4 regions of the Roseibium sp. JB4-4 genome follow, and region 1 is predicted to be linked to each of the others. Evidence: predicted binding sites of a transcription regulator. Region 1 holds the regulator's gene; each other region holds the start of a gene.

What was found. Region 1 encodes LexA, which represses DNA repair genes until DNA is damaged. Its sites were predicted from a motif close to TGTTCNNNNTGTGTTCNG; they were not measured.
Region 2: ACZ1HV_RS24460 (ATP-dependent helicase) is a predicted target of LexA. The motif match lies at 2,327-2,344, and genes of this name have one in related genera.
Region 3: uvrA (excinuclease ABC subunit UvrA) is a predicted target of LexA. The motif match lies at 4,777-4,794, and genes of this name have one in related genera.
Region 4: ACZ1HV_RS23995 (LexA family protein) is a predicted target of LexA. The motif match lies at 3,790-3,807, and genes of this name have one in related genera.

Annotation. Positions count from the first base shown of each region.
Region 1 is NZ_CM146333.1:254,030-261,546, reverse strand. It holds gene fumC (class II fumarate hydratase) at 1-376, opposite strand, end outside; gene ACZ1HV_RS01255 (alpha/beta hydrolase) at 399-1,208, opposite strand; gene ACZ1HV_RS01250 (acyl-CoA synthetase) at 1,363-2,949, shown strand; gene ACZ1HV_RS01245 (PPC domain-containing DNA-binding protein) at 2,946-3,815, shown strand; gene lexA (transcriptional repressor LexA) at 3,973-4,695, shown strand; gene ACZ1HV_RS01235 (ComEC/Rec2 family competence protein) at 4,720-6,411, opposite strand; gene ACZ1HV_RS01230 (DUF4131 domain-containing protein) at 6,489-7,031, opposite strand; gene gltX (glutamate--tRNA ligase) at 7,280-7,517, shown strand, end outside.
Region 2 is NZ_CM146333.1:5,206,666-5,214,182, reverse strand. It holds gene ACZ1HV_RS24460 (ATP-dependent helicase) at 1-2,293, opposite strand, end outside; gene ACZ1HV_RS24455 (methyl-accepting chemotaxis protein) at 2,627-3,721, opposite strand; gene ACZ1HV_RS24450 (nitrate- and nitrite sensing domain-containing protein) at 3,624-4,691, opposite strand; partial or broken gene ligA (NAD-dependent DNA ligase LigA) at 5,071-7,226, opposite strand; gene recN (DNA repair protein RecN) at 7,237-7,517, opposite strand, start outside.
Region 3 is NZ_CM146333.1:503,517-511,033, forward strand. It holds gene ACZ1HV_RS02310 (zinc ABC transporter substrate-binding protein) at 1-831, shown strand, start outside; gene ACZ1HV_RS02315 (L,D-transpeptidase family protein) at 914-2,911, opposite strand; gene ACZ1HV_RS02320 (hypothetical protein) at 3,348-3,824, shown strand; gene ACZ1HV_RS02325 (single-stranded DNA-binding protein) at 3,882-4,412, opposite strand; gene uvrA (excinuclease ABC subunit UvrA) at 4,985-7,517, shown strand, end outside.
Region 4 is NZ_CM146333.1:5,114,588-5,122,104, reverse strand. It holds gene ACZ1HV_RS24025 (hypothetical protein) at 1-69, opposite strand, end outside; gene ACZ1HV_RS24020 (hypothetical protein) at 84-1,664, opposite strand; gene ACZ1HV_RS24015 (hypothetical protein) at 1,648-2,118, opposite strand; gene ACZ1HV_RS24010 (DUF6362 family protein) at 2,425-2,832, opposite strand; gene ACZ1HV_RS24005 (hypothetical protein) at 2,944-3,366, opposite strand; gene ACZ1HV_RS24000 (hypothetical protein) at 3,366-3,704, opposite strand; gene ACZ1HV_RS23995 (LexA family protein) at 3,926-4,660, shown strand; gene ACZ1HV_RS23990 (hypothetical protein) at 4,863-5,183, shown strand; gene ACZ1HV_RS23985 (3'-5' exonuclease) at 5,215-6,627, opposite strand; gene ACZ1HV_RS23980 (hypothetical protein) at 6,627-7,148, opposite strand; gene ACZ1HV_RS23975 (DUF294 nucleotidyltransferase-like domain-containing protein) at 7,203-7,517, opposite strand, start outside.

The sequences.
Region 1 (7,517 bases):
GGACCGGGTCCTTTGTCCCAAGAACTCCACCCGCAATTGCGATGGCGCGGTTGGAAATGACTTCATTCACATTCATGTTTGTCTGCGTACCGCTGCCAGTCATCCAGACATGCAAGGGAAAGTGGACATCCAGCTTTCCCTCTATCACTTCGTCCGCGGCCCGGACGATGAGGTCAGCCAGATCTTCTCGCAGAAGTCCTAGATCCGCGTTGGTGAGCGCAGCAGCCTTCTTTAAATAGCCGTAGGCGTGAACCAACTCAATTGGCATGAGGTCGGTTCCAATCGAAAAATACTCTATGGAGCGCTGTGTCTGAGCACCCCAGTATTTGTCTTCCGGTACATCGATTTCCCCAAGACTGTCGCTTTCTCTGCGCATTCGGCATTCCCCGCTTACCAGGTCAGTCCTTCAACAGAGCGGACACCAGCCCGCTATTCGGATCGATCAGGTCTTCAATCACGTCAAAATGGTGCCGGCCAGGTTCTGTATGACAAGTCGCGGTTGGCCAAGCCTGAGCCAGCAAGGTCGACTGGCGTACAAATTCAGGGCGCTCGTCTTCTCCAACCCACGCGACGACGGGGCATTCCCTGAGAGGCTCTGCAAGAGCCGGGCTCTCCCTTGCTGCGTCATCTTCCGACAAATTAAAAGATGCATTCATGGCGGTCTTCCTGAGCGGACGAAGGTCGTGAAGTCCGCTAATGGAGACCACTTTCTCAATTCTTCCAAGGAAGGTTGGCGAAATCGGTGTATCCGCACAAAGCATCCGTGTCACCAGATGACCGCCCGCAGAATGACCAGCAAGACGTATAGGCCCGTCCAAACGGTCACCGGCTGTATTGATGGCTTCTCCAATCTGCAAGGTGATATCTTCAATCCTGACCGAAGGTGCCAGCTCATACGAAGGCAGGCAAACGGTCCAGTTCTGGTTCAGGCAACCGGCAGCAAGGTGCGACCAGCTGGATTTGTCGAAACGCAGCCAATAGCCACCATGCACGAAAACCATCAGACCACGTGATGGCCCGTCAGGACTGAAAATATCAAATCTTTGGCGTTCACTATCACCATAGACGACATCGATTTCTTTTATGGGCCAGGTATCCCGGAACGCACTGGCTTCCTTTTCCCAGCGCGGCGGAAAGCTCGCAGCATCTTGAATGTGCGCAGCATTTGCATATGCATCGTCCCAATCGAAAGTCTCTTGCTCGTTCATTTCCCGCTCAAAGTCTCTTATTGCGAAACACAACAGGTATCCTTGCACGGATATTTGTGTCTGGGGAACGTTTCATTCCTTGCCAGCTTGTCAAGCTTATGATGCTCAGCCTAGGTTTCTGGACTTTCCGGGTGGGATGAAGGGAACTTAGCCAATGATAGAGCGTAGCTCGAACCGGGTCGCCAACTTGGCACACTTCTTGACCAAAAACGCGGCCCGGTGGCCTAACCGCGCGGCAATCATCTGGGAAGACAACACCTGGACCTGGCAGGAACTCGACAGGCGCGTCTCAGCGCTCGCGGCAGCCCTAAGCGATAGATTCGGCATCACCAAGGGTGACAGCCTTCTCGTTCAGGCGCAAAACTCCAATCAAATGACCGAAATCATGCTTGCTGCCTTTCGTCTTGGTGCGATCTGGGTACCCTGCAACTTTCGACAAGCCCCTGCGGAGACTGCCTACACTTGCGAGAAATCAAAAGCCAAGGTGATGCTCTGCGACGCAGACTTCGAAGAACAGGCACAAGCCGTCAAGGCTGCCAATCCGGACGTGCGCGGTATCGTTAGCATTGGAGAAAGCGCCTTTGGCGTTTCCTATGAAACCTTGTTAACCAGCCACATGGGAACACAATTTCCAAATGCACCGGTCGACTACACTGATCCCTGCTGGTTGTTCTTCACATCCGGATCCACCGGCCGGCCAAAAGCGGTGGTCCTGTCGCATGGCCAAATCGGCTTCGTTGCAGTCAACTACATGACAGACCTGATGCCAGGAACAAACGAAGAAGATGCATCGCTCGTGATAGCACCTCTCTCGCATGGCGCAGGTCTCCAGCAAATCGCGCAGCTTTCCGCAGGAACGGCACATGTCCTGATGCCAAGAACTGGCTTTAACCCCACAGTCGCTTTCGAACTGATCGAAAAGCACAAGGTCAGCAACATGTTCACGGTTCCCACTATTGTGAAACGCCTCGTCGAAGACCCGGCTGTCGAGCGCTACGATCATTCGAGCCTTCGTCATGTGATTTATGCCGGAGCTCCGATGTACCGCGAAGATCAGAAGCTGGCTCTCGAGAAGCTGGGCTCTGTTTTGGTCCAGTACTACGGACTTGGTGAAGTGACAGGCAACATAACCGTCCTGCGCCCTCAGGATCACGTGCAAGAAGACGGCCCTGAGGCGCGCATCGGCACTTGCGGCACCGAACGGACCGGAATTGAAGTTTCGATACAGGATGAAACTGGTGCCTTGTTGCCACCTGGAACAACAGGTGAGGTCTGCGTCATCGGGGCTGCGGTCTGCGCTGGTTACCTGGAAGACGATGCCGCCAATGAAAACGCGTTTCGCGACGGTTGGTTTCGAACCGGGGACATCGGTCATATGGACGAAGACAGGTATCTCTATCTAACCGGTCGCGCGTCAGACATGTATATTTCAGGCGGGTCGAATGTGTACCCAAAGGAAGTGGAGGAAGTTTTGTTGGCACATCCTTCCTTGTCGGAGGTTGCAATTCTTGGCATTCCAGACCCTCAATGGGGAGAAGTCGGACTTGCGGTGTGTGTGGCCTCAACCAATTCTGAACCGGAACCGGAAGCGGCAGAATTGAGCGAATTTCTTGCCGGAAAGATCGCCCGATACAAGAGACCGCATCGATATTTGTTTATTCAAGCAATGCCCACCAGCGCTTACGGAAAGATCACGAAAAAGCTGGTACGTGAATTTCTGATCGAAAAAGGCTTGATATGAGACGCGGAGTTCCACGGACACTTGATGATATCAAGCACCCTGGACCAATTGCATCTCAACGCAGACCCTCTCTCCCATGCCATGCTGAACCGGTTGCGCTGTCCTTGTCCGATGGAGGTGGTCTGCTGGAAAAGCTTGGCCAGTGGATCGAAGCGTCAGGCTATCAATCCGCGATACTTGATCTCGGTGGCGTGGAACTCAACGCCTTTGACTATGTCATGCCGGATCGTGCGATCGACGACAGGCATGCCGCCTGGTATAGCGACAAACAGGCCTCCGAAGGATCAACACTCATCGAAGCCGTTGCCATTCTGGGCCTCCGGGACGGCAAGTGGTTTGCGCATATTCACGCCTACTGGCTTGAAAACGGCAATGTCCATCTCGGCCACCTCCTTCCGGACAGCGTGTCCCTCGCAAGGAAAGCGGATCTGACCGGATATGGCTTAACGGGAGCTGGTTTCGAAGCCGAATACGACCTCGAAACTGAGTTTACGCTTTTCCGCATCAAGCCATCGCAAACCATCGTCGCCCCCTCCACTCCGCCGAACGCTCTCATCACAACGCTGGCACCATTTGAGGATCTTCACGACAGTATCTGCGATCTCGCTTCGACTATTGGGGCCAACACCTTCAAGGTTGTCGGTCTCGGCAGTCTCGCAGGTGCTGAATTCACATCGTCGCCGCCCATGACAGGCCTTATCTCTGAAATCCTCTTGCAATCAGGTAGTGGCTGCGAACCCAATCAAGGCCAACGGATTCAGATACGCTGCATAGATCTCGACGGAAATCTCCATCAAGGGGTTGCACAGCCCGGCGGGTGCCCGACCCTCGTAACCTGCGAATTGCTGCTGATTTCAACTGACTGAAACACGTTCTAAAGCCGTAATTGATGAACTCCGTTCAATTCCGTGAAAACGGCGGCAATAGAACAGTAAGAGAACATTTACCCTTGCAGAACACAATAGGAACAGCTAAGGTGTTCTCGATTTGTACCAGTCCGATTCTAGGTCAGGGGTAACCGTTATGTTGACGCGCAAGCAGTACGAACTGCTCATGTTCATTCATGAAAGACTGAAGGAAACTGGTGTTCCACCGTCCTTCGATGAAATGAAGGACGCGCTGGACCTGCGTTCCAAGTCTGGTATCCATCGGCTCATTACGGCTCTTGAGGAACGCGGCTTTATTCGTCGCTTGCCAAACAGGGCCAGAGCCATGGAAGTTGTCCGCCTTCCGGACTCAATTGCTCCCGGCCTTGGGGCTCCACGACCACGTGGAAGTTTCTCACCCGAAGTCATCGAGGGCTCTCTTGGCAAGGGAGAAGGCGCCAAGTCTCCTTCTCCTGCTCCATCTGTTCCTGAAGTCGCAGGCACAGAAATACCTGTTATGGGCCGGATCGCCGCCGGTGTTCCGATTGAAGCAATTCAGAACCACAGTCATTCAATCACTGTCCCTCAAGAGCTTCTCGGCAAGGGCGAACACTACGCACTGGAAGTGCGCGGTGACTCTATGATCGAAGCCGGCATTCTTGATGGTGACACGGTCCTTATTCGTCGGACAGATTCAGCTGACAGCGGTGACATTGTCGTTGCACTGGTTGACGATGAGGAAGCAACATTGAAGCGACTTCGCAAAAAAGGTGCGTCCATTGCACTCGAAGCCGCAAATCCAGCTTATGAGACCCGAATTTTCGGACCGGGGCGTGTTCGTGTTCAAGGACGTCTCGTTGCTTTGTTTCGCCAGTATTAGATCGTACGGTCGTTACTAACGGCTTCACTTGGCTTTCGAGGTCAGGTTTGCGCGCGTCATTTCTCCTATTTGGTGCCAGGGTCTTGGTGCCTCTGGAATTGCGAAAATCATTTTTGAGACGATGGTGGTTGCGGCTTGGGTGTCACGCCTGTCAGTGCCATCAATCTTTTGATTTCCGGTTTCAGCGGTGTGCTGCTGCTTGTCAGGCAATTTGTCGTCGCGCGCCGTTGCTTGCGCAGACAGCCAAATAGACACCGCCCCTCGCCTGGCTCTCGTTTCTGCATCAATAACAATGGCTGCTCGGCAACCATCTGGAACGATTAAATCGGTCACGATCAGATCGGCAAATTGGCAATCCTGAAATAAAGCGTCCGCATGCCGAGGAAATGCAATTGAAACAGGCACTTCGACGTTTTGACCGTTCGGCAATTGATCGACTGGCGCATGCGCTCTGATCACACATCCTGATTGATCGCAGTTCCGCTGGGGCGATTTCATCTTGCGCGATTTAATCGCAGACACGGAAACCCCTTCTTTTTGAAGCCAGAGTTCTGTCACGAAGGAAGAACGGTTGACTGATAGGTTCAAGAAACCGTTTTCGTCGCGAGCCGCAACTCTCGAACCCGAAGACGCGATTTGAATATCGGGAGGCCGAGACAAGAAAATCAGGAGTATCGCCAGGGCAAATGGCGCTGCTGAAAACAAACGCCACCGCCCCGGCACCAGAAGAACCAGAAACAGCGCACTTATCAAAAACAGGGTAGGCAACGCGGAGAGATTGCCGACGGTCCCTGTATCGCCCCCCAGAGCTGCGGTGAATTCTGAAATATCAAGCAACCAGGAAATGCCAATCGACATAAAGGCAAGAGGAATTGCGGCCAGTCCGAATGGCATTAGGATGAGCGCAAGAACACCCATAGGCATGACCAGCAATGAAAAGACAGGCATTCCGAGCATATTGCCAACCACGCCAAAGGGCGCAATCCGGCCGAAATGGTGTGCCCCGACAATCCCCGTTGCAAGTCCGGCAACAACTGCCGTTACAAGCAGACCGAATGACCACTTTCCCAAAGAAGCAAAGATCCTTGGCAGCAAGCCAACACGAACGTCTTTCTTCCAGCTCTCTTTGTCTCGACTGCGCCAAAGCTCATAGACGGCGACAAGGCAAATGACAGCTGAGAAGGACATTTGGAACCCGGGAAAAAACAAGCGTTCTGGTGAAATCAACAGAAGCAGAAATCCGGCAAGAGCAACGCTTCTAAGCGTCAAACCACGACGGCCTACCAAAACCCCAAGAAAGACAAGTCCGATCATCACAAATGAGCGCTGAGTTGCGACGGCCGCGCCGGAAATGAGCAAATAACCAACCGCGGCGCATAGCGCAGTTGCCGCCGCCCATTTGTGAATGGGCCATCTGAGTGCAAGCGGTTGAAACAGCGAAAGCAACAACAAAACCGCGCCAAATGCACCCCCTGCGAAAAGAGCCATATGCAATCCGGAAATTGCCAGGATGTGAGCCAATCCTGCTGCGCGAAGTGCTTCCTCTTGCACCTCGGTGATACCGCTTCGGTCCCCCACAAGGAGGGCAACAACAAGGGCAGTTTCCGGGCCCTGCCCCATCACAGTTCTAATCTTGTCTGCAATACCTTCGCGCAGGTTCTGAACCAGTGCTCTGGCTTGGATCGTCAGTGGCGTATTGTCAGATGCCAAGACCATTGAAGGCCCATAGCCAAACCCCGTCGCACCAATTTGGGAATAGAAGGCTCGATAAGAAAAATCATAGCCCCCAGGCATCACTGGTCCTGCCGGAGGAAAAGCCTCCCCCGCAGTTCGACCATTTGCCCCGGTCTGGCAATGTCGCCTGCCGGCACCCGCATCCGAACCTTTTTGGGAAATCCCAGGTCCGATCGCGTTCGATCATTGACGGTTTCAACTTGCAGCAGCAGCCGAACACCGCGCGCATTGACCTGTCGCTCAAGAACAAACCCGGTCAGCGTGACATTCATCATTTCAGAGAGTTTTGGGGCCGCGACCGTGGCTGTCCTGACGCTGGCGACAGTCAAACCGGAAACCAGCGCCAGAAGGAGCAGAACAAACCTGCTTAAAGACCCTCGCCGGGAAATTCGGTAAACAGCACCCATTGCAAAAAGCGTAAGCGCAGTGAGCAAGATCCTATTGGGCTCAGCCGGCAAAATCTTGTAGATCGCAATTCCTGCAGAAAATGCGAAGCAGCACCACAAAAGCCCCTGATCTTCCCAGATGCGGCTCTGAACAACGCCGGACTTTTTTGACGTGAGCGCCGCCAGAACCGCCCAGGCGGACTGAGCCTTGTCCATCCGGCCCCTGCGGTATTGGTGAGGTTCGTTTTCGAGTAATTGGGTTTGAGATGCAGGATGCGAAGCCGCTGAATTGCGGCTCTGTTTTTTTCGGGCGGTGTTTGCTGCTGCACCACCTGCTGATCCTTCCATCTCCTAAAGAAACGGGCAAGTGCCTATTTAGCCTTGCCAATGCCTGTGCTAAGACCGCGCCACCTTCAAAGGCGCAACCTGCGCCGTTATCTTGACAGAGACTTTTAATTAGCACCATGGCACAAGACATCGTCACGCGTTTTGCTCCTTCGCCGACCGGCTTTCTACACATCGGCGGCGCTCGCACCGCATTGTTCAACTGGCTGTTTGCCAAGCATTTTGGCGGAAAAATGCTGCTACGGATCGAGGATACCGACCGTGCCCGCTCCACGGATGAAGCCGTTGACGCCTTGATTGACGGTCTCGGATGGTTGGGCCTTGACTGGGACGGAGATCCCATTTCTCAGTTTTCCC
Region 2 (7,517 bases), 970 kb from region 1:
GTGTTTCGCTGACAGATTTCGCCACCAGCTCCCCTTCTATGGTCAATGGTCCCTGGCGCTTCATGCGAGCGGATTTATAGCCGCGTCCACCACCTTCTGAAAAACCATCTGAGTTCTGCTTGGCCCGCTGTGCACGCTGCCAACCGGGCGTCGAATAGCTGCCGCGCTCGAAAGGGTCATTGCTGTCAAAACGCGACGGGCCATAGCCTCCACCCGCATACCCGCCATAATTTGAAGACGGTTCGGCAATTTCGACGTGATCGGGTGGCAATTCGTCCAGGAACCTGGACGGCACCGTGGATTGCCACAATCCGTGAATCCGGCGATTGGAGGCAAAGTAGATCTTTGCCCGCTTCTTGGCGCGGGTGATGCCGACATAGGCAAGCCTGCGCTCCTCCTCAAGCCCTGCCCGGCCACTCTCGTCGAGGGCACGCTGGTGGGGGAAGAGGCCTTCTTCCCATCCCGGCAAGAACACTGTGTCGAACTCGAGCCCCTTGGCCGAGTGCAGTGTCATGATGGAAACGGCGTCACTCGCATCCGCACTGTCCCGATCCATGACCAGCGAGATATGTTCCAGAAAACCACTGAGAGACTCAAATTCGTCCATGGAACGAACTAGTTCTTTTAAGTTGTCGAGCCTGCCAGGCGCCTCGGCCGACCGGTCCTGACGCCACATTTCAGTATAGCCGCTCTCGTCCAGGATGATTTCGGCAAGCTCGGTGTGTTTGATCTGGTCAAGCTGGTGCCGCCAACGCTCGAAATTATCGAGCACATTTTTTAGTGCATTGCGGGGCTTCGGCCTCAGCTCTTCTGTGTCGATCAATTGCGCTGCAGCCTGCATCAAAGGAATGCGTTCCGCGCGGGCAAGACCATGGACAAGTTTGAGCGTGGCATCACCCAGCCCACGCTTTGGCGTATTGACGATACGTTCGAATGCCAAGTCGTCCGCCGGCTGGGCAACGCACCGGAAATAGGCCATGGCATCGCGGATCTCCATACGTTCATAGAACCGCGGACCGCCAATCACCCGATAATTCAGCCCCAGGGTTACAAAACGATCTTCAAATTCGCGCATCTGGAAGGAAGCGCGGACAAGCACCGCCATTTGATTGAGCACGTGCCCTTTGGACTGCAACGCTTCAACTTCGTCACCGATGGTGCGGGCTTCTTCTTCTGAGTCCCAAACGGAAGCGACCGAAACCAGATCATGATCCGGCTCGTTGAAATCAGTGAAAAGCGTTTTGCCGAGTCGCCCTTCATTGTAGGAAATGAGATGGGACGCCGCAGCCAGAATATGACTGGTCGACCGGTAATTTCGCTCAAGTCGGATAACCTCGGCGCCTTTGAAATCATGTTCAAAGCGCAAAATGTTATCAACTTCGGCCCCGCGCCAACCATATATCGACTGGTCGTCATCACCTACGCAGCACACATTCGGGTTTCCCTGTGCCAACAATCGCAACCAGAGATACTGCGCAATGTTCGTGTCCTGGTATTCATCAACCAGCATGTAGCGAAACCGGCGCTGATATTCCTTCAGGACATCCGGACGGGTCTTGAAGAGCGTGATGACATGCAACAGGAGATCGCCAAAATCAGCGGCATTGAGGATCGACAAGCGTTCTTGATACTCCTCATAGAGCCTGCGCCCCTTGCCGTTGGCAAAAGCGCGCGCTTCGCCTTCGGGAATGTCTGCAGGACCAAGCGCACGGTTCTTCCAGCCATCGAGCATTCCGGCAAAGGCGCGGGCTGTCCAACGCTTGTCATCAAGGCCTTCCGCCTGAATGATCTGTTTGATCAACCGGATCTGATCGTCCGTGTCGAGAATGGAAAAGCTGGATTTCAGTCCGACAAGTTCAGCGTGTTTTCGCAGGACTTTGACGCAGATGGAGTGGAAAGTCCCGAGCCAGGCCATGCCTTCCACATTGCCACCGACAAAACCCGCGATACGCTCTTTCATTTCCCGTGCCGCTTTGTTGGTGAACGTGACGGCCAGAATTTTGGAAGGGCGCGCGAGACCCGTTGCAAGAATATGGGCTATTCGTGTGGTCAGCACTCGCGTTTTGCCAGTTCCGGCACCCGCCAGCACAAGCAACGGACCTTCCGTTGTCTCGACAGCAAGCCGCTGCTCCGGATTGAGACCTGTCAGGTAATCGGGCGCCTGACGTGCCGCCATGGCGCGGGCTGCGATCCCACCCGCGGGTCTTGCAGGTGCTGCTGCGGGTTCCGCCTTCGTGCCAATCGGCTGAAAGGGATCATCAAACGGATCGTCATACCCGTCAGGGTCTGCCATGATTTTTGGTCCGATTACATAAAAATGTTCATAGAGAACAATATAGCAACAAAATGAACGTGGCGAGGCAGAAGATAAGGATTTCGTGGGGACAAGATAAACCAGCGAACCAGCTTGGAATATGGGTTTGGCAGGTTGGCGCCAAAGGACAGCTGCCTGTCTCACGATGGTCACAGGCAAATCTCAGGAGAGCGTCAAAACCAAGGCAGTTTCCGGGACACCCTTCGCTCAGCTTCGTTGCAGCTGCAATGGTATCCATGAACATGACCAGAAAAAATGAAAGCGGGGCAGTATCAAGGGACTGCCCCGCTTCAATCGACTATTCGCTGTCGGTCAGGCCGCTTCTTCTTCTTCACGAACCTCGTTGAGGAACTCCCCGACAGCGTCGGAGAGATCATTGGCAACCAGACCCAACTGTTCAGCGGATTGGCTCAGTGTTTCCGACTTCTGGCGTGTCTGATCAATTGAACCGGAGACACCGGCAACGTTGCTTGCCGCAGCGGAAGCGCCATCGGAAGCAAAGGTGATGCTTTGCGTAATCTCGCTTGTCGCAGCATTCTGTTCGTCGACGGAAGCAGAAATCGTCTCGGTCACACCGCGCACTTCCTCGATTTTCTCAACGATGTCACGGATTGCGGCAACCGATTTCTGGGTCGATCCCTGAATGCCGGATATCTGGCTGGCGATCTCATCGGTCGCCCTCGCTGTTTGGGTGGAAAGCTCTTTCACTTCCGCAGCCACAACCGCAAACCCTTTTCCGGCTTCACCTGCGCGTGCAGCCTCGATAGTCGCATTCAGAGCCAGCAGATTTGTCTGCTCGGCAATGGCGCGAATGATCTCGACGACTTCGCCGATCTTGTCGGCCGTTTCCGCCAGGATGGAGATATCCTTGTCGGCCGCGACCGCCGTTTCAGAAGCGGACGCTGAGATCTGCATGGCCGTTCCGGCCTGGCGGGAAATCTCGCCGATAGACGCCGACAGTTCGGCCGCAGCAGAAGCAACCGTCTGAACATTTGTGGTTGCCTCTTCCGTTGCCGAATTGGCGGCACGAGCGCTTTCGTCGGCATGAAGGGCAATTGTCAGCATTTCACCGGCACTGTCCTGAACACCTCTGGTCTCGCCGGAAAGCTGTTCCTGGATACTCGTCACAGATGTCTCGAAATGCCGGATCGCATTTTCCAGCTGTGTCCGTCGCTCGCGGCGCTTAACACGATCAACTTCCGCAGCTTCTTCAAGTTCCTGCTGACGGATCAGCTTTTCGCGAAAGACTTCGGAAGCCCGCGCAATATCACCAATCTCATCAGGACGATCCGTGTCAGAGATTGAGATTTCAAGATTGCCATCGGCCAGTTCGGTGATGCCATCTCGTTGACGACCCAGCATTTTCGTAACTGCCATAACCTGCCAAACGACGAGCGCCAGCGTCACTGCAACAAAACCAACGGCAACCGCCGCAAGGACGAAGATCTCGGAATTCAGTCGGGACAGAATCGGCGTCGGCAGCCGCTTCGGCACGGTGAATGAAATCGTCGGAAACCGTTTTCATCAGGTTCAGGCGTTCCGTCGCCTTGGCAAACCAAGCGGCGCCTTCAATGCCTTTCGCGTCCTTGGTTGCCGGCAAGTCGTGAATAACCTTCCGCCATGCAAGCGTTTCGTCAACCGACGCACCTTTTACGGTGTTTTCCCAAAGTGCTTTTTGCTTTTTTGTCGCGATTGATGCGAACTCCTTCAGGAAGGCTTTCTCGCCACCATAGTGGGTGATGACGGATTTGTAGGTCTGAAGATTAACTTCTCCGGAAAGATTGAACTCGTTCAGCAGAGCTGCGCCCGTTGCCCTTTCCAGGCCGCCGGATTCCATGGCTTCCACAACCGTCAGATAGGCAAGTAATTCGGTGGTGATTTCGGCTGATGGGCTGGATTCCGTCGTGATGCCAATCACATGGATCAACTTTTGGACTTCGTAGGTGTAATTCTTGACCACATCGCCAGCCGTGAACTGTTTCGCATCAACGGCCTGCCGGAATGAGTCGGTCTTGTGCACTTCTTCCGCGACATGCTGAAGATCAGCAAGCAACGCTTCGTCACTGAGACTAATCGCGGCGAGATGATCGTCAAACGTCTTCAGAGCATCGTCGGATTTGGGCCGCTGTGCATCAAGTCTGGCGCGAGCGGCTGGATCATAATCCGACTTGATGAGCGCAACGCTCATACCCCGTTCTTTTTGAAGCTCGTGAATGAGATTGCCGGCATCTTCGGCAATCCGGGTCAGCGGTCTCATGAACTCATGATGCGCCAATTCGACAGACTTTTCATAAACACTCAAAGCCGCGAAACCGACCACGGCGAGCATCGGAACAATCGCAAGGAGCCCGATTTGCACCTTAATGCGCTTCATCATCGCATCCCCTCCAGAACAAAATTACGTTCCTTAAAAGTGGAGGGAGCGCGTTACTTGTTACTTAACGTCAATCGCAAACTTGGCATTTTCCGACGCAAAAAATTTCATTCGCCAAGCGAATCAATTTCAGGTGGTAGTCTCAATTTTTCTGCCCCTGTCATAAGTGCCAATACGTATATCACCGGACCCGGAAACGTTTGCCCTGTCGTGTCATTTCCAGGAGGATTCTCTAGGCGCGAATTCACACCAATTTTGCCCTTTGAGACTGCCAATGGTCAGCAAGCACACAATGCGAAAAATCCGCATTGCGCCAAATTGAGCCTCAAGGCAGGTCTTGTGTTCCGCAATGAATTGACTGACCGAATATGAGCACCTTCGCCTACATGCCGACAAGATCAAACCAGTCATCCTCAGAGATGACCTCCACATCCAGATCCTGCGCCTTCTTCAGCTTGGAGCCAGCTCCAGGACCTGCCACCACAAGATCGGTTTTTTCGAGACCGAGCCCGATACCTTTGCCGCAAAGCGCTCGGCCATCGCTTTGGCTTCCTCCCGGGTCATACGCTCCAGAGAGCCGGTAAAGACAACAGTCTTTCCGGCGACAGGTGATCCTGTGGCATCGATCTTTTCAGCCTCTTTGGGCCTTACCTCTTCCAGCAAAGCGTCGAGCTGTGCACGGTTTCTCTGTTCTGCAAAAAACTCCACCAGCGCGTCTGCAACAATATGCCCAATGCCATCAATGTCATTCAGATCGGCAAAGGCTTCTCCTGAAGTGTCATGAGCTGCCTGCATGCCGTCGTAGAACGCCTGCCACGACCCATAGGCTCTTGCCAGTAATTTGCCGTTCCCCTCGCCCACATGCCGGATACCAAGTGCGAAGATAAAACGGTGCAGGTCAATATCCCGGCGCGCATTGATCGCTTCGAAAAGGTTCTTGGCCGACAAGGCTCCCCAGCCCTCCCTGTTGCGCAATTTGGTCAGTGACCGCTTGTCCCGTTCTTCCAATGTGAAGATATCCGCGGGGCTCTTCACCAGACCATCCTGGTAAAAGGCATCGACCTGCTTGTCACCGAAACCTTCAATGTCGAAGGCATTTCGTGAAACGAAGTGTTTCAGCTTCTCTGTTGCCTGAGCCGGGCAGATAAGCCCTCCGGTGCAACGCCGAACCGCATCTACCCGGCCTGTCTTTTCATTTACTTCGCGCACCGCATGACTGCCGCAGGAAGGACAAACAGTCGGGAATTCAAACGCAACCGCGTCAACGGGGCGCTTTTCGAGGTCAATATCGACAATCTGGGGGATCACGTCACCCGCGCGCTGGATCTTGACCGTATCGCCGATCCGCAGGTCCTTGCCATCGCGGAGGGGTTCCCCATCCTGGCCGATGCCTTTGATATAGTCTTCGTTGTGCAAAGTCGCGTTGGAGACAACAACGCCTCCAACTGTAATGGGCTCCAGCTTGGCAACCGGTGTCAGTGCACCGGTTCGGCCAACCTGAATTTCGATATCATTCAGTACAGTGAATGCCTGCTCGGCAGGAAACTTGTGTGCAATTGCCCATCTGGGCGAACGGGACACAAACCCAAGCCGTTCCTGCAGATTGAGCCGGTCGACCTTGTAAACGACACCATCGATATCATAGTCGAGCCGCGCGCGGTTTTCCTCAATGCCATGGTAGACACCGAGAAGCTCCTCAACGGTTTCGCATCGTTTCATCAAGGGGTTGATCTGAAAGCCCCAGTCCTTGAGCCGGCCAACCATGCCGAACTGTGTTTCGGCAGGCATCGCACTCATCTCGCCCCAGGCATAGGCAAAGAAACGCAAGGGCCTGGACGCCGTTATTTCAGACTTCAACTGGCGCAAAGAACCGGCAGCCGCATTGCGCGGATTGGCAAAAACCTTGCCGCCATTGGCCGCCATGCGCTCATTCAAGGCCTGAAAATCCTTGTGCGCCATATAGACTTCGCCCCGGATCTCGACAATCTCCGGGACCTTGCCTGCAAGCGTTTGCGGAATGTCCTTTATGGTTCTTGCATTGGCAGTGACATTCTCGCCTGTCGTGCCGTCGCCGCGTGTTGCTGCATAGACAAGATCACCGTTCTCAAAACGCAGCGACAGGGACAAGCCGTCGATCTTCGGTTCGGCCGTAACACCAAGGACACCCTGAAGTGGATCGAACTTCAAAAACCGCCGGACCCGACCCACGAAATCACGCACATCATCGTCGTTGAAGGCATTGTCCAATGACAACATCGGCACACGATGGGCAATCTTGCCGAACCCGGACGCGGGTGCCGCCCCCACTTGGGTGGAGGGTCCATCTGCAACGGCAAGATCCGGAAATCGCTCCTCAATCGCTGTATTTCGTCTGCGCAATGCATCATAGTCCGCATCGGAAATAGTTGGAGCATCTTCCTGGTGATATCTGCGGTCATGTTCGGCAATTTCCGCTGCCAGCCGCTTCAGCTCGAGCGTGGCCTGATCCGGTGACAGCGCATCGATATCGAGTGTGGAGGTCTCAACGGGGTCTGCCATGAGCGTCTCTCTATTCCGCAACTGTCAGGAGTTTACGGGCCGCGGCCCTTGCTTCTTCGGTAATGACGCTGCCCGCCAACATGCGAGCGATTTCCTCGCTGCGATGGTCATCATCAATTCGTTGCACGCGGGTCGCCACCCTGTCCGGTTTGGCAGCCTCCTTGGCGATCAGGAAATGTCCCTCGGCACGCGCAGCAACCTGTGGCGCATGCGTGACCGTCAGCACCTGAACGGTACTGGCAAGCCGCGCCAGGCGAACCCCAATCGCCTCGGCAACGGCCCCCCCGACAC
Region 3 (7,517 bases), 250 kb from region 1:
AATCACCTTGGCATTCGGGAAGGCAAGGACTTCGATTCACATGATCATGACCATGGAGCTGAAGAAGCTTCCCATGAGGAGCATGAAGACGAAGACCATCATGACGAACATGCTCATGATGACCATGATCACGACAAGCATGAAGAACATGCGCATGCCGAAGATGAGCACGAGCACGGCGAAAGCCACGACGAACATGCCCATGACGATCATGACAAGGAGAAACATGACGATCATGAGGAACATGCTCACGCGGAAGAAGAGCATGACAAGCACGAAGAACATGCAGGGCATGACCATTCAGACCACGCTGGAGACCCGCATATCTGGCTGAACCCAGACAACGGCATCGCAATTGCCGGCGCAATGGCTGAAAAGCTCGCTGAGGTAGATCCGTCAAACGCGGGAAAATATCGAGAGAATGCGAGTGCTTTCCAAGCGAAGATCGAAGCACTTGAAGGCAAAATCGAGGAACAACTTCACCCGGTTGAAGGCAAGAAGTTCGTCGTGTTCCACGATGCCTATCATCATTTCGAACATCACTTCGATATCGAAGCAAGTGGGTCGATCACGCTCTCGCCGGAAGCGCTGTCCAGCGCAGACCGCGTCTCAGATATCCAGGGGCGTATTCGTGATCTTGAAGTGACTTGCGTTTTTCAAGAACCGCAATTCGATGCCAAACTCGTCAATGTCGTCATAGAAGGCAGCAGCGCGCAAAAGGGCACGCTTGACCCGCTCGGCACCGATCTCAAAAACGGTCCGGACCTTTACCCGAGCCTTCTGCAAAATCTGGCAAATTCCTTGTCGGATTGTCTGAAAAGTCAGTCCTGACGCCAGCAATAAATTTTCCATTCTATGTAAAAAGGCCGCCGGGCATCGATCCGGCGGCCTTTGTTTCATGACGTCGTAGCGCTTAAGACGCGCGCGCTTTCGCCCGCACCGTTTCCGTTTTCTCAAGTGCCTTCAAGAGATGCCGGTCACGGTCATAGATATCGGAGTAATAGGCGACTGTTCCATCAAGTTCCGGCCAGGCCGTAAAATAGGAAACGTAAACAGGCAGGTCCCCGGTCACTTTCTCCTGTTCATTCTGTCCGGCTGAAATACGTGAGCTGACATAATCCTTCGATTTTCCCAGCACCGCAGCCGCCATGGCTTTCGGGTCATGAAGGCGAATACAGCCATGACTGAATGCCCGTACGTCCTTGTTAAAGAGGCTCTTGGATGGCGTGTCGTGCATGTAAATATGGTGCTTGTTCGGGAAGAGTATCTTCACCTCACCAAGCGCATTCGACCGACCGGGATACTGTCGAACATTGATCGTTTGCTGTTTTGAAGCAACGGCATACCAGTTTACGGACGAAGACGATACTTTCCGTCCTCCGGCCGTGGTTACTTCGTATCCTGAGCGATCCAGATAACTTGGATCTTTTGCCAGTTTCGGCAGCATTTCGTTGACGATGATTGAATACGGCACGCCCCAGTAAGGGTTGTATTCCACGATCTCAATCTTGTCGTAGAAGAAATTGGTCTGGTTTGACTTCTTGCCAACCACGACCCGCATCGACAAGGGATCTTCCCCGGGGGCTGTGTAGGTTGCGGTAAATGCAGGCTGGTTGATGAAGACCTTCCGCTCACCAAGCTCTTCCGGCATCCAACGGCTGCGTTCCATTGCCAGTTCAACCTTGGCAATCTTGGCGGCATTGGTCTCACCGACCATAGCATTGATGGAGTTCTTGCCGACGATACCGTCAGGCGTCAGCTTGTTTTCCTTTTGAAAGGCTTTGACCAACGCGACAAGTTCAGGAGAATAAAGGTCGTCACCTTCATACGTCTCGAGTGTTTCTGAGTGGACAGTCTTCAGTTCCTCCGATCCGTTCTTCTGGATCGCAGCAACGATGTTTTTCATTTCCGGACTGGATTTTCCTGCCTTGAGGAATGTTCCAGGTGCAATCACGATTTGATCGGTTGCTTCGTCTTCAGCCTTCAAACGTGCAAGTTCAGCCGTCAACTCTTTGAAATGTACATTCTGCGGCTGGTTTGATTGAAGGCTCTCTGCGACGTTCGCTGCAGATTTCAATTCTTCGAGCGCAGCAACCAGATCAACTTCATGGCGAGGCAGATCGTGGTATTGGGAAATTCGGTTAGGGTCGATGCGGCCACGCCTGGCATCCAGAACATATGTCAGCGCGGCAGCGCTGAGCGCCATCTCAAACCGCATTGTCGCGGCGTCCTGCTCAACCTCTTCCGCGCCTGTTGCTGCCGGAAGCGGCACAAAATAGTCTGCCGGATTGAGGGCGAAGTCACCGGCTTTTTCGAGTGCATCGCGAAGTTGCCTCGCCTTGGCAGTCGGTTGTCCGTCCTCAGTCCAGACAAAATCGGGGTGCTCACGATAGAAGGCAACAAGCGCTTCCCCAACCTGGGGAAGCCCCATCATGGTCATGTCTTTCAAGGCGGGGCGCGCTTCGTCAAAGGCAGTGAGGACAACAGGGGCAACGGAGGCTGGTTCAGCGTCCAGAGTTGCTGCGTCGCCGGCTTCGACACTCTGGGTCGCTGGCCGAACCTCTGCGGTTTTCTTTTCAGACAATTCACCGAGCGGCAGCTGTTTCCAGTCATCGGGCCGGTAGTTCAAATAGCGAGGAGCAGAGACCCGAACTTTCGACACTTTCTTTCGGAGCTCTTCCTGACGAAGCCGCTCCTGCTCGCGTCGCTGATGCTCCGGATTGAAGATGCGCTGAAAGAAATTCTGGGCGGACGCCGGTTCCACAGGCGCAATGGCAAAGCCTGTAGCAAGCACTGACGCCATAAGGCCGGTTTTCAAGGATGTGCCGAAAAAGGTTCCGGCGCGGCTCCTAATTGAGTCCTTGCCTTTGGCGCTAACCTGCTTGCTGCTTGTTGATGTGTCTGTTCGCATTGTTCCAACCCGAAAACTAAATTTATTTTGGTCCGGCAACGCGCCCACGGAGACCGGATGTTCTCATTCCCTGCCAAGGAAAAACGCCACCCGGTTCGTTCTGCCGGGAAATTATGTCGCGTTTGGTGTGATCTGCGGGCAAAAGCAGGGCATTTTTCGCTGCACAGCCTTTGCAAATCACCTCATTTCAATCCGTTGATACTATATCAGGCTTCTGAAGATGGTTAAGAGCACGCGTCGTACACAGATTTTGAATTCAATTCAGTGTGACGTTATTGCCTCGATTTCACCCACCAGAAGATGCAGCTAAAACCATACTCTCTTTATGGGTGCGCTAACCGATGCATTCAGCTCTTGCGTGATGGCTATCACGATATCTAATCCGGCTCTCTCCTATAAGAACTCACGAAAAAGTGAGCAAAAGGGAGAAGGCCTAATGCCGTTCCAATTCAATGTCGGTGACCATTCCTCGCCGATCTGGAAATACACAAGCTTCGATTCTTCTCAGTACTCGAAGTGCAAATGGGCAAGGAGCAAATTGTTCCGGATGGTAAAAAACAATCCATCCTGCAACGCCTATTTCCGTACCCTGCCCAAAGGCCGCAGCTTGTCGGACATGATCAGCGACAGCTCGATCTGGGTAAATTATGGTCCTACGATTTCTCCATTGCATGGAGAGATCCATGTGCCGACCGGCGAAATCGCTATCGGTGATCGGGCGTTCAACACGGGGCGCTGGATGGTTTTGGCGACCATTATTCACGAAATGGCACACCACAACGGCGCGCCAATCACGGGTGGAGATACACGCGCGGAAGAGGCCGTATATCATTGCGGTCTGGGAACTGCGAAAGAATATTATGACGGCGTTGACGATCCAAGCACACCGTATGATCCGCATGTCGGCGGATAACAAAATGACACACGAGACCCCTGTCTAAACAGGGCCTCTCGTGCCTTTGTCGTTTGACTAGAATGGAATTTCATCATCCATCGGGCCAGCACCACCGCCACCGCTCGAAGGACCACTGAAACCGCCGCCGCTCTGACCGCCGCCATAGCCGCCACCGCCACTTGAACCGCCGCCGAAGCCACCGCCCTGGTCATTTCCGTAGTCAGGCAGTCCACCTGGTTGCCCACCGCCCTCGCCGCGCCCGTCGAGCATTGTCAGGTTTGAATTAAAGCCTTGCAGCACGACTTCGGTGGAATAGCGGTCCTGACCGGACTGATCTTGCCATTTGCGGGTCTGCAATTGGCCTTCAAGATAGATCTTGGATCCTTTACGCAGATACTGTTCTGCCACCTTGCACAAACCTTCGTTGAAGATGACAACCCGGTGCCACTCGGTTTTCTCCCGACGCTCACCACTGCTTCGATCTCTCCAGGATTCCGAAGTTGCGATCCGCAGATTGGCAATCGGCCGACCGTCCTGAGTCCGGCGGATTTCCGGATCTGCCCCCAGATTTCCAACCAAAATTACCTTGTTGACGCTGCCCGCCATTCTGCTCTCCTGTTTTTCATTCTGCGGTTCGACTTCACCAGTCGGTTCGCTCGTCGGCAAACTTGTTGATGTCCAACCGTGCTACCGGCTCCGCGGCTTGAACCAGAACCCTAACGGCCTGCCAACAGCTTCGCGCGCTTTTTCCCGCACAAGCACTCATTTTCCACAGGCCAACCCCGGTTAACGTGGCATGGATGCGTTCTTGTTCATCTGCCTTATCGCCCCAGCGGACTTTAAAAGCAGGAGACCTGACCGCACGGCGCATTGTGGCCATCGAATACGCCAAAGACTGTCAGGAAGATACATTTGCACCCATCTGGATTTAGGCCAAAACAGCGCAAGCTTCCTGACGTAGCCAATTTCATGTACTTGTTTTGTTCTTATCATTTCTGTAAAACCGATTCAATCGAACACCCAAGAAAGTTGCCGGTCTTTTAGCAACGTGACTTTGGCCCACTGGAAGCACCGGCGGAAACTGTTATATCCGGGCAGGCAAGATTTGCCACACCGACATCAAAGTTCCCTGCACTTGCCAATATCATCGCCTGTGCAGACCTTCAGGAAACACGAGAATGACCAAGCCCAAGACACCCAAGTCGGACAATAGCTGGAAAAATGACCCGACCAAGGTGATCAGCGTCAAGGGTGCCCGTGAGCACAATCTAAAAGGCGTAGACCTGGACTTGCCTCGTGACAGGCTGATCGTCATGACCGGTCTATCGGGATCAGGCAAGTCGTCGCTTGCATTCGATACGATTTATGCTGAAGGACAGCGGCGCTACGTCGAAAGCTTGTCCGCCTATGCACGCCAGTTCCTGGAAATGATGCAGAAGCCCGACGTGGACCAGATTGACGGTCTTTCACCTGCCATCTCGATCGAGCAAAAGACAACGAGCCGTAACCCGCGTTCGACCGTTGGTACGGTCACGGAAATCTACGACTACATGCGACTGTTGTTCGCGCGAGTTGGGGTGCCCTATTCGCCGGCGACCGGTCTTCCCATCGAAAGTCAAACCGTCAGCCAGATGGTCGACAGGGTCATGGATCTTGAGGAAGGCGCGAGACTTTATCTGCTTGCGCCGATGGTGCGCGGCAGAAAGGGTGAATACCGTAAAGATCTGGCTGAGCTTATGAAAAAGGGGTTTCAGCGCGTCAAAATTGACGGCACCTTTTATGAAATTGCAGACGCCCCGGCTCTCGACAAGAAATTCAAACACGACATCGATGTTGTCGTGGACCGTATAGTCGTGCGCGATGATATCGCGGGGCGACTTGCCGATTCTCTGGAGACCGCGCTGAAACTCGCCGACGGCATCGCAATCGCGGAATTCGCCGATCAGGTTGAAGATAATGGTGATGCAAAGCGGCTGATCTTTTCTGAAAAATTTGCCTGCCCGGTGTCCGGCTTCACCATTTCGGAAATCGAACCGCGCCTCTTCTCCTTTAACAACCCTTTCGGCGCCTGCCCGACCTGCGACGGTCTTGGCACCACACTGGCGTTCGAGGAAGACCTGGTTGTTCCCGATCACTCTCTTTCGCTGCGAGAAGGTGCTGTCTTGCCTTGGGCAAAGACAGGATCGACGTCGCCTTATTACACTCAGACGCTTGAGGCACTTTGCGGGCACTTCAAAGTTTCAATGGCGACCCCCTGGAAAGACCTCCCTTCCGAGGTGCAGGACGCTATTCTTCACGGGACGGGAAAGAATGCGATCGAATTTGTCTATGACGATGGTGTGCGAAGCTACCGGACCGAAAAGACCTTCGAAGGCGTAATTGGCAATATCGAACGACGTTGGCGCGAAACCGAGAGCACGTGGGTACGTGAGGAACTGAGCCGTTTTCAGTCAGACCATGCGTGTCCGGCATGCAGTGGATTTCGCCTGAAACCTGAGGCATTGGCGGTCAAGATCGCCGGAAAGCACATTGGTGAAATAACCGAAAACTCCATTCGGCTTGCAAGCGAATGGTATGAAAAACTTCCAGAACAATTGAATGAAAAACAGAACGAAATTGCCGGTCGAATCCTGAAGGAAATCCGTGAGAGACTGAAGTTTCTGAATGATGTCGGATTGGAATATCTGACACTTTCCCGCGCTTCCGGCACCCTTTCCGGCGGCGAGAGCCAGCGCATCCGGCTCGCTTCACAAATTGGTTCTGGGCTTACGGGTGTTCTTTACGTGCTGGATGAGCCCTCCATCGGTCTGCACCAGCGAGACAATGCCAGACTTCTGGAAACGCTGAAACATCTGCGTGACCTTGGCAATACCGTAATCGTGGTTGAACACGATGAAGACGCTGTCCTTACAGCGGACTACGTGGTTGATGTCGGACCGGGTGCTGGTGTTCATGGCGGCCAGGTGGTCGCAAAGGGCACGCCTGCCGAGGTCATGGCGAATCCGAAGTCTCTTACCGGTGAGTATTTGTCTGGCGCGCGCATGATTTCCAGAGCTGATGGACGGCGCAAGATAAACAAGAAGCGGCAACTTTCGGTCAAAGGCGCACGTGGGAACAATTTGAAGGACGTCAATGTGGACGTGCCGCTCAGCACATTCACATGCGTCACGGGTGTATCTGGAGGTGGAAAATCGACCTTCTTGATAGACACCTTGTATAAGGCCGCTGCCCGTCGCCTGAATGGTGCACGTGACAACCCTGCCCCACATGACCGGATTGAGGGGCTGGAGGTGCTGGACAAGGTGATCGATATCGATCAATCGCCAATCGGAAGAACACCACGATCGAACCCGGCCACCTATACCGGCGCATTTACACCCATACGGGAATGGTTTGCGGGCATGCCCGAAGCAAAAGCGCGCGGCTATCAACCCGGTCGGTTTTCGTTCAATGTCAAGGGTGGCCGCTGCGAGGCCTGTCAGGGCGATGGTGTCATCAAAATTGAAATGCACTTCCTGCCAGATGTTTATGTCACCTGTGACGTTTGCCAAGGCAAGCGGTACAATCGCGAAACGCTGGAAGTCGAATTCAAGGGCAAATCCATAGCCGATGTGCTCGATATGACCGTTGAAGAGGCGGCAGAGTTTTTTGCGGCCGTACCCGCTGTACGAGATAAAATGGAAACACTGGCAAGGGTCGGGCTTGGCTATA
Region 4 (7,517 bases), 1.1 Mb from region 1:
CCAGAGACAGGCAATTTCACGATAGTCTTCCGGGCGCATGTTGGCCGCGATGAAACTCGCGTCGCGCACGCAGAGATCCTTGATCAGAAGCCGTCCAGAGGGTCGTCCAGCGGGCGGGCGCGGACGGTGTTCTGCTGCCGTAAGATTTTCTTCACGTCCGCTTTGTCTTTCCATCCAAGTGCCTCGACGATTGCATCGGCCTCGTCCGGGGACGCTCCGAGCCGATCTTTGATGTCTTCCTTGCTTTCAATCAGGATCTTGCCGTTTCTGATTTTCCAGCGATGTGCCGTCAGCTGCGCCTTGATGGTCGCTGAACGCTTGATTGCCAGCCCCGATCCGCTCTTTGGATGCAGGGCCTCCCGCAGCCGCCAGTAGAGCTGGGCACGCAAATTGTAAAACGGCATGCGGCTGTCCCTGGCCGTTTCCCCCGACTGGGCCGAAAAGACGCATTTTTCGACCGGGATATTGTTTTCACGGCTGAGAAACCCGACCGTGTCCCCGCCCCAGCCGCCGGTGCAATCGACAACAATCAGCGCATTGTCGCGCCGTTCCTTGATGATCAATGCGCCAACATCCGATCCGTCCTTGGTGTCGGCGCCTTTGCGCACGATGCTTTCGCCAAACCGTCTGCCATGGAGCGGCTGCAGCACGGTCTTGTCCTTGCCGCCCTGCGCCACGTCGACGGCCAGCACATCCATCGGCTTGTCTACGTCCACACCCTCTTCGTAGCGCTGGAACGCCAGATCCACCCAGTCAGATGGGATCACCTGCCAGTCATGGTCCTGGCGCGCTGCCTGAAAGTCACCGGTCTTCAGCGCGGTGCGCATCGGCTCGGGCATCTGGTCAAGCTGTGCATCGTAACTCTCACCCAGATACTGGTTGTCCTGCCGTTTTGCCGGAATGAACGTCCGGCTCTTCGGCGTGCGGACCTCGCCCTCGATCTCGACCGGCTCCGGTCCATCCACCCAGACGGTGCGCACAGCGTCGCCATCGTCGATAAAGACCGCCCATAGCAGAGCGCCCGGCTGCACCGTTCCATAAAGCGGATGCAGCGGATCAAGCCAGGGCGCAAACCACTCCATCAGGTAGTCGCCTTGCCCACCCAAAGGCGGGTTGGTGGCGATCAACCCCCGGCAGCGTTGCCCCGGCCGTGTCGACCGAAGCCACCCAAGAACGAAGATGATCTTGCGTGGATCCATCTGTGCACCTTCATCAAAGGCTTTCAGATCATGGTCCCGCCCCTGCCAATCCTCCTCAGAACCCGGCAGACCCAGATGCCCGAATTCAATCATCCGTTCCTCCGGCCCGACCCAGCGCGGTGGATTGCCCGATATCTTGCCCATGCCGGACGCCCGCATCAGCGCGTTCATGCGCTCGATCAACCCTTTGAGCGACTTCAGCGATTGACGGAAAACGGCCGCCTTGTGATGTACAAAAAGGGCAAGCCCGGCAATCAGATCCGTCTTCCCACCCCCGGCCGCACCGCCATAGAGCGTCAGGTCAGCTTCGGAAAAATAGCCCTCCGTCTGCGGTCCTGCCTGAGGCCGCCAAACCTTGAACTGGTCCAGGACGCCTGCCTCATCCAGTTGCTTTTGCAAGGCAACGCGGTCGTTCGCTGCCATCTGGTCAATGTGGTCAATCAGCGTATCAAGCGCCGTTGTCATCCCGCCTGCTGTCCTTTTCGGTTAGAAGCGCCATTACACCCAGGGCAATTTCCTCTGAGCTGCGCGGCTTGAACTTGTCGATTTGCCCGGCCTCGTCCGGCCCGCCCCAAATTCCCCAGGCCTCCACCTCGGATCGATCCCGCCAACCGGCCCGGTTCTTCATGTTGAAGCTCCAGGCGCTGGCATTGAATTTGGCCAGATCGCCGCGTGTGCCCTCCTTGCCGATCTTTTCCCATTCCAGCAGCCCGCGCCGTGCCGCCTCATCCAGTTTTTCCGGCGGAAAGTCCTCCGGAAACAGCTCCGCGTAATAGCGAATGGTCTTGCGGTCGGCGTCCGGAAAACTCTCGATCGAAAACCCCGCCGCCAAATGCCCGCAAAACGCCTCGCAAACCCGCCGCCGCATCTCCGCCGTCGGCCATTTCAAGACACGCTCTTCATCAGTCATGTCAGACATGCCTGCTCTCTATTTGATTGGATTGATTGTTTGGTCCGGATCGCGAAGGCGAGCGCAAACGCCATCGCCTGGCATACGTTCCAGCACCGGTAAATGTTGTGAGCACTGGGTCTCAATTTGATGAGTGGGGCAGTCGCAACTGCCCCTCTTAAAACGTTGATTGAAAAAATAGCGCGCTTTTGACGACACTGTCCAATTGTCAGTCTGTCTTGAACTCCTTGTTTAGACGCATGTTTTCAATTTCAGCTTGTTCCACAAGGTACTGTTGCCGATCCGGCATTGAGCGCCGTCACACCAAATTTCTGACTATGCTGCTACGTTCTTTTCAAGTGAGGTTTCAGCGCATGGCCATACGGCTCTGCGCTCTGCCAGCTTCTTCAAGATCGCCCTGTTCCGGCTCGTCACGGTCGTTCTTTTCCAGCCGTATTTTTCGCAAATCTGACTGAACTTACCGCCGCCCGCCTTGCACATGACTTCAAATTGCAGCGCGCGGCGGCTGTCAGGGTCTTCCACAAGCGAGAACCAGGTAATCGCTTCCTCAGCGCGGCTGATCGCCGATGGCGGATAGACCTTGCGCCGCTTTGCGATCTTTCCTCGATAGTCCGGCCAGGCGCTGAACAGCTTCCGTGGGCCGTCGCCTTTGCCGGTCACGGCGATAATTTCGGTCGCCTCGATCAAACGATCGAGAATCTCCTCCGGCGTGTTCGGCAGCATCTGAGTTGATCTCCATAGATATTGTTGACGTTCAGCGCGCCCGGATGGGCGCGCAATGGCGCGGCTGAAAAGTCAGGACGCGCCGAAGCAAATCTGTGTTGGCCAGGAAATCTATGCCGCGGCTTTCAACGCGCCGCCGGATAAGGTCATTGATTTCTCCAGTTCGTAAGAAAGGAGCACAGCCAGCGTGATTGTCGGCGCTGCCGGATTGATCTCCTTGGCCTTTGTCATCAGATCCTCAAGATCGAGCTGATCGAAACACGTCAGAAAATTCCGCCTTTCGACCCATTGCGGTTTGTTCAACACCAACCACGAGACAGCCGTCACGCAAGGGGCAGACCAGTTGCCCCGGTTTTCCGACGTGTTGATCAGTCCGAACACGAGCCTCAAATGCTCTGCGCCGTGCTTCTTCAGCAGCGTCTGACAGGTTCGTCGGGCCTTGGATTGATGCCGTCCAGAGATCCGCTTCGTATGCGTAACAAAATGAACTCCGTATTCACCCGCGATCCTGTCCACTAATCCGCCTGATGCCATCAAGTGGTTTCCTTCTTTGGTCCGTTCTTTTGCCCCAACGCGCTGAATTCAGCTTCTGCCCGCTCGCGCGCTGAAGACGGACGACCTCCATTTCGCTCTCTATTTGTTCCTATTGGTTTGTTTCGCCTTTCGCTTTGCCGATGGCCTTCGCCACGCGCCACTGATGAAACACTGGTGCTGCGTTGCTTCAGATGTCTCAACTCGAGCGTCAGCAACCTTGTTCGCGCCTTTTCAAGTGCAAATTCATCCTCGAGCCTTGCATCCGGCCTTTCCGCCCTGATCCTCAAATGCGCAACCTTCGCACGCGCCGCATCGATTTGATCCCTAAGCTCGCTCATCGCCGGGCCTCCCAACCGCACCTGCACCTAACGCATCCGCCGCCCGCGCCTCTGGATCGGCCGAAAGCCGGGTCGATTTCATTGCAGTTCTCATTGTGTTTCCCTGAACATACGCTTTACACGAGTAATTCGTACGCTTTGTGCGTACATACGTCAAGGTGGATTTCTATAAAATTGTATGTTATTGCGTACACCACCGATAATAACCGGCATCAGCAAGCATGAGTGAAATCGAGCAATCCGCTGTCTCAAGACAGCTTGTCGACCTGAAGGATAGAAGCGGCTTGTCCATTCGCGCCATCGCGCGCGAAATGGGCTATCAGAACGCGTCGTCCATTCAGCGGTATTTCAGTCAGGACTATTCAAAACCTGCTCTGCCGTCGGACTTTGTCGCCAAACTGCTGCCCGTTCTTATTGGAAAGGGCGAACACCCGATCACGCGCGAGGACATCCTGGCGCTTGCCCCGGACTCCATCACGGATCTGGAGGCTGCAAGCACGCCTTCAAGAGCAGCACAGGCACTGGAAATCAAGGGGCAGGTTGCCGCCGGTCTTTGGATGGAGGCCGGCCTTTTCGAAACTGACGCAACAAAAAGGGCGACACTTTCAGGTGATCTGAGGTTTCCTTCAGAAAGCCAATATCTTTTGCAAATCAACGGCGAAAGTCTTAATCGAATTGCACGGAACGGCGATTTCATTCTGTGTCTGGACTTCATGGAAACCGGCATCGAAATCAAATCCGGTGACCTTGTTGTGGTGGAACGCTCTCGCGACGGCGGACACACGATCGAACGCACTGCGAAACGTATCTTGCGCCACAACGGTCAGATTGAGCTTCTCCCTGAATCGGATGACCCTCGGTTTCAGGAACCGGTTGTTTTTAACGAGCATGATGAGGAAGCCACGGAAGTCCGCATCATTGCGAAGATCCTGAGTGTTATCCGTCAAATCGTCTGATAGCTTTAAACGCCATCGGTGCACCAGCGCGTGAAATCCAGCTGAATTGCGCGCTTGGATTTCGAGCGGCCTCTTCAGAGTTGATGCTGAACGAACCTCCGCAACCTTTTACGTATCGAGCATACGCCTTGGCTCACTCGACTTGATTTGTACGCATTTTGCGTATATGTTGATTGCGTATGAACGTATTGGAGGTTTGTGAATGGCGTTGAACTTGGACCGATCTTACTTTTCCGTTGTCTGTGATCTCGGCAATTGTCTTTATACGCCCGAACGAGAGCTGGAGGAAATGGACCTGAAGAAGCTCATGGAAGACATTCGGAGCGGTCAGCTGGAAAACATCATGGCAGTCTTCGAATTCAATCCGGAAGAGGGTTGGTGCAACAACATCACGGACACTGTTCTGGAAAGTGTCTTCCCGGAGCCCGAACAAGATATCGGACAAGGTGCTGCTTGGTCCGACTATGGCGGCGAAATGATCGATGGAAAACGCGCAGGCGTTCCGCTCCTTGCGGCCGCCTAAAACAAGGCGTGGCAACAGGCAGAGGCAACTTTCAATTCAGATCCTTCAGAAGCCTGCCATGCCGCCTGGTTTGCCGAACAACTTGCCCGAATGTTTCAAATCCGAGTGAGGTCAGAACTGGTAGCAATTTACACAATGCCTCGGCGGTTGCCCGCGCATCGCCCAGCGCGGTGTGGCGAAGCTCTTGAGGAATTTCAACACCAAGCCTGTCGCACAAACCGTCAAGTGAGTGATCTTCTGCTGTCCCGAATACAACAGCTGAAAGCAGCACTGTGTCCAGGATCGGGTGTTCCCAGGCAAGCCCCGAGAGCCTGCCATGTCGCCGGAGAAATGCCATATCAAATGGCGCATTATGCGCGACAATCACCGCATCCCTGGCAAAATCGTGAAAGAGCGAAACAGCCTGTTCTGCGCCCGGTGCTTTCGAGACCATATCGTCATTGACCCCGTGAACCTTGGTTGAGGCCGGTGGTATCGGACGTCCAGGATTGACAAGCTGATCAAGCGTTTCACCTGCCACAATACGCCCATTCACGACCCTGACCGCGCCTATCTGCACGATCTCGTCCTTGTTGGGCATCAATCCCGTCGTCTCGGTGTCAAACACCACGAAGCTGAGATCCTTGAGAAAAATGTTCTCAATCTCTCGCTCCGTATCGCGTGCCGACAAATCAAAATCATAAATCAGGGGGCGTGCAGCCTCCGGCGCCATGGATGCGTCGGTACCGTCGATCAGGATCATGTATCCGGTTGCTGCGCTCAGCTTTTTCAGGCGCAACCTGAAATTCAAGTTGCCGCGGGTTCCGCGCACACTCGCCTCAATCTCTCGCCGGGCTCCATCGAGTTTTTCAAGTTCCGATTCCAAATCGCCTTTTTCAAAGTAGTCGAAGATAGAAGCGCTTAAGCGCGGCACTTGAACCTGCCCAAGCACGTCCGCCGCCTGGCCGTCATAGAGCATGATGCGGTTGGCTGGGCTGACGAGAACGATTGCCACCGGTATTTCGGTCAGCAGCAACGCCAGATGGGCTCTTTCGGCTGTCAGTCGGCTCGTTTCCTCGGCAATCAACTCGTCCGCGTCTTCTGATACTTCAGACAGCCTGCCCGAAACGGCACGAAGGGCCGGAGCAAGGTCACCAAGGTAGCGCGCCTGATCCAGATCGAAGGGAGCGTTTGTGTCCGCATGAATGCGCGTTCGCATCGCAGAGGCCATATGCTCAATCGGCTTGGCGACATTTTCATCAAAGAGCAGCCAGACAGCCGCGCAAATCGCCAGCAGCCCAAATCCGGAAAGGATAGCCGCAAACACAAATCCAGAGGCCGGATCGGTATCCGCTGTCCTCAGAAATCCGACATAGAGCGAGACACCAACGACCAGGATGCTGCCCGCACTGACCCCGGCAAACAACAAGAAGATACGGAAGCGCAGGCTGAGCGAGGTAAACATCACTCTGTCCCGCAGATCGTCGATATGATCGGGTCTTCGGCTGGCACATGCGTCCAGTTGATGCCGTTTATCACGCCGTCAGCTTCGAAACTCACGCCATCCATCAGGGCGGCTCGTTTGAAGGCAACGCAATCGGTAACCACGGGCAATTTGCTGACAGGAGACCATCGACCGAAAAAATATGTTTCCGCAAGCCTGACTGCCGGTTGCGCCGGATGGGTGCGAACCGATGCCAGATCTATGGCAACGAAGCGCTCCACAAACGGAAAGACATATGTCCACGGCCGATAAAACGCTGTGTTTTCGACTGTCTGGGCAATCACCACCTCTTCCGGCAGCGTGTCCTTGAGCCTTGGATACCAGCCGTATTCATTCGCAATGGTTGTCGCCAACATCGCAATACCGGCAGCCACAGGTGCAAACCAGCGCGGAAGACGCCCTTTCAACGTTCTGTTCAGCAGCATCACGAGACCGGCGGCTGCTACGCCCGCAACGATCGTCGCGATCAGTTCCACAAACATGGCTTCCTCCCGTGAGCCACTGCGTTCTTTGCCGCAGCGGCTCTTTATAGTTTGTTAGCTTAGCATGCCCCGTCCATGCCCCGCGGCGGACTGCATCGTCTTCACCACGACAAAGGCATCCCGGAGATGGCTCCGTTCAAAATCGGAAAGACTGGACGGTCGCAAAAAGTTGTCCGGCGCCTGTCCTTGCTTGATCAGGTTGGACTGATGCTCCAAACGTGTCTCGGCGATCAAGTCATAGGCATCCAAAAGATCCCCGGCTCCCGATTGGCTGAGCTGCCCCGTTTGCCGGGCTTCTTCGAGCCGCGCCCGTGTATTGACGGAGCCAATTTGTCCGCGCAATGCGTAAATGCGGGCAAGGTCGACGAT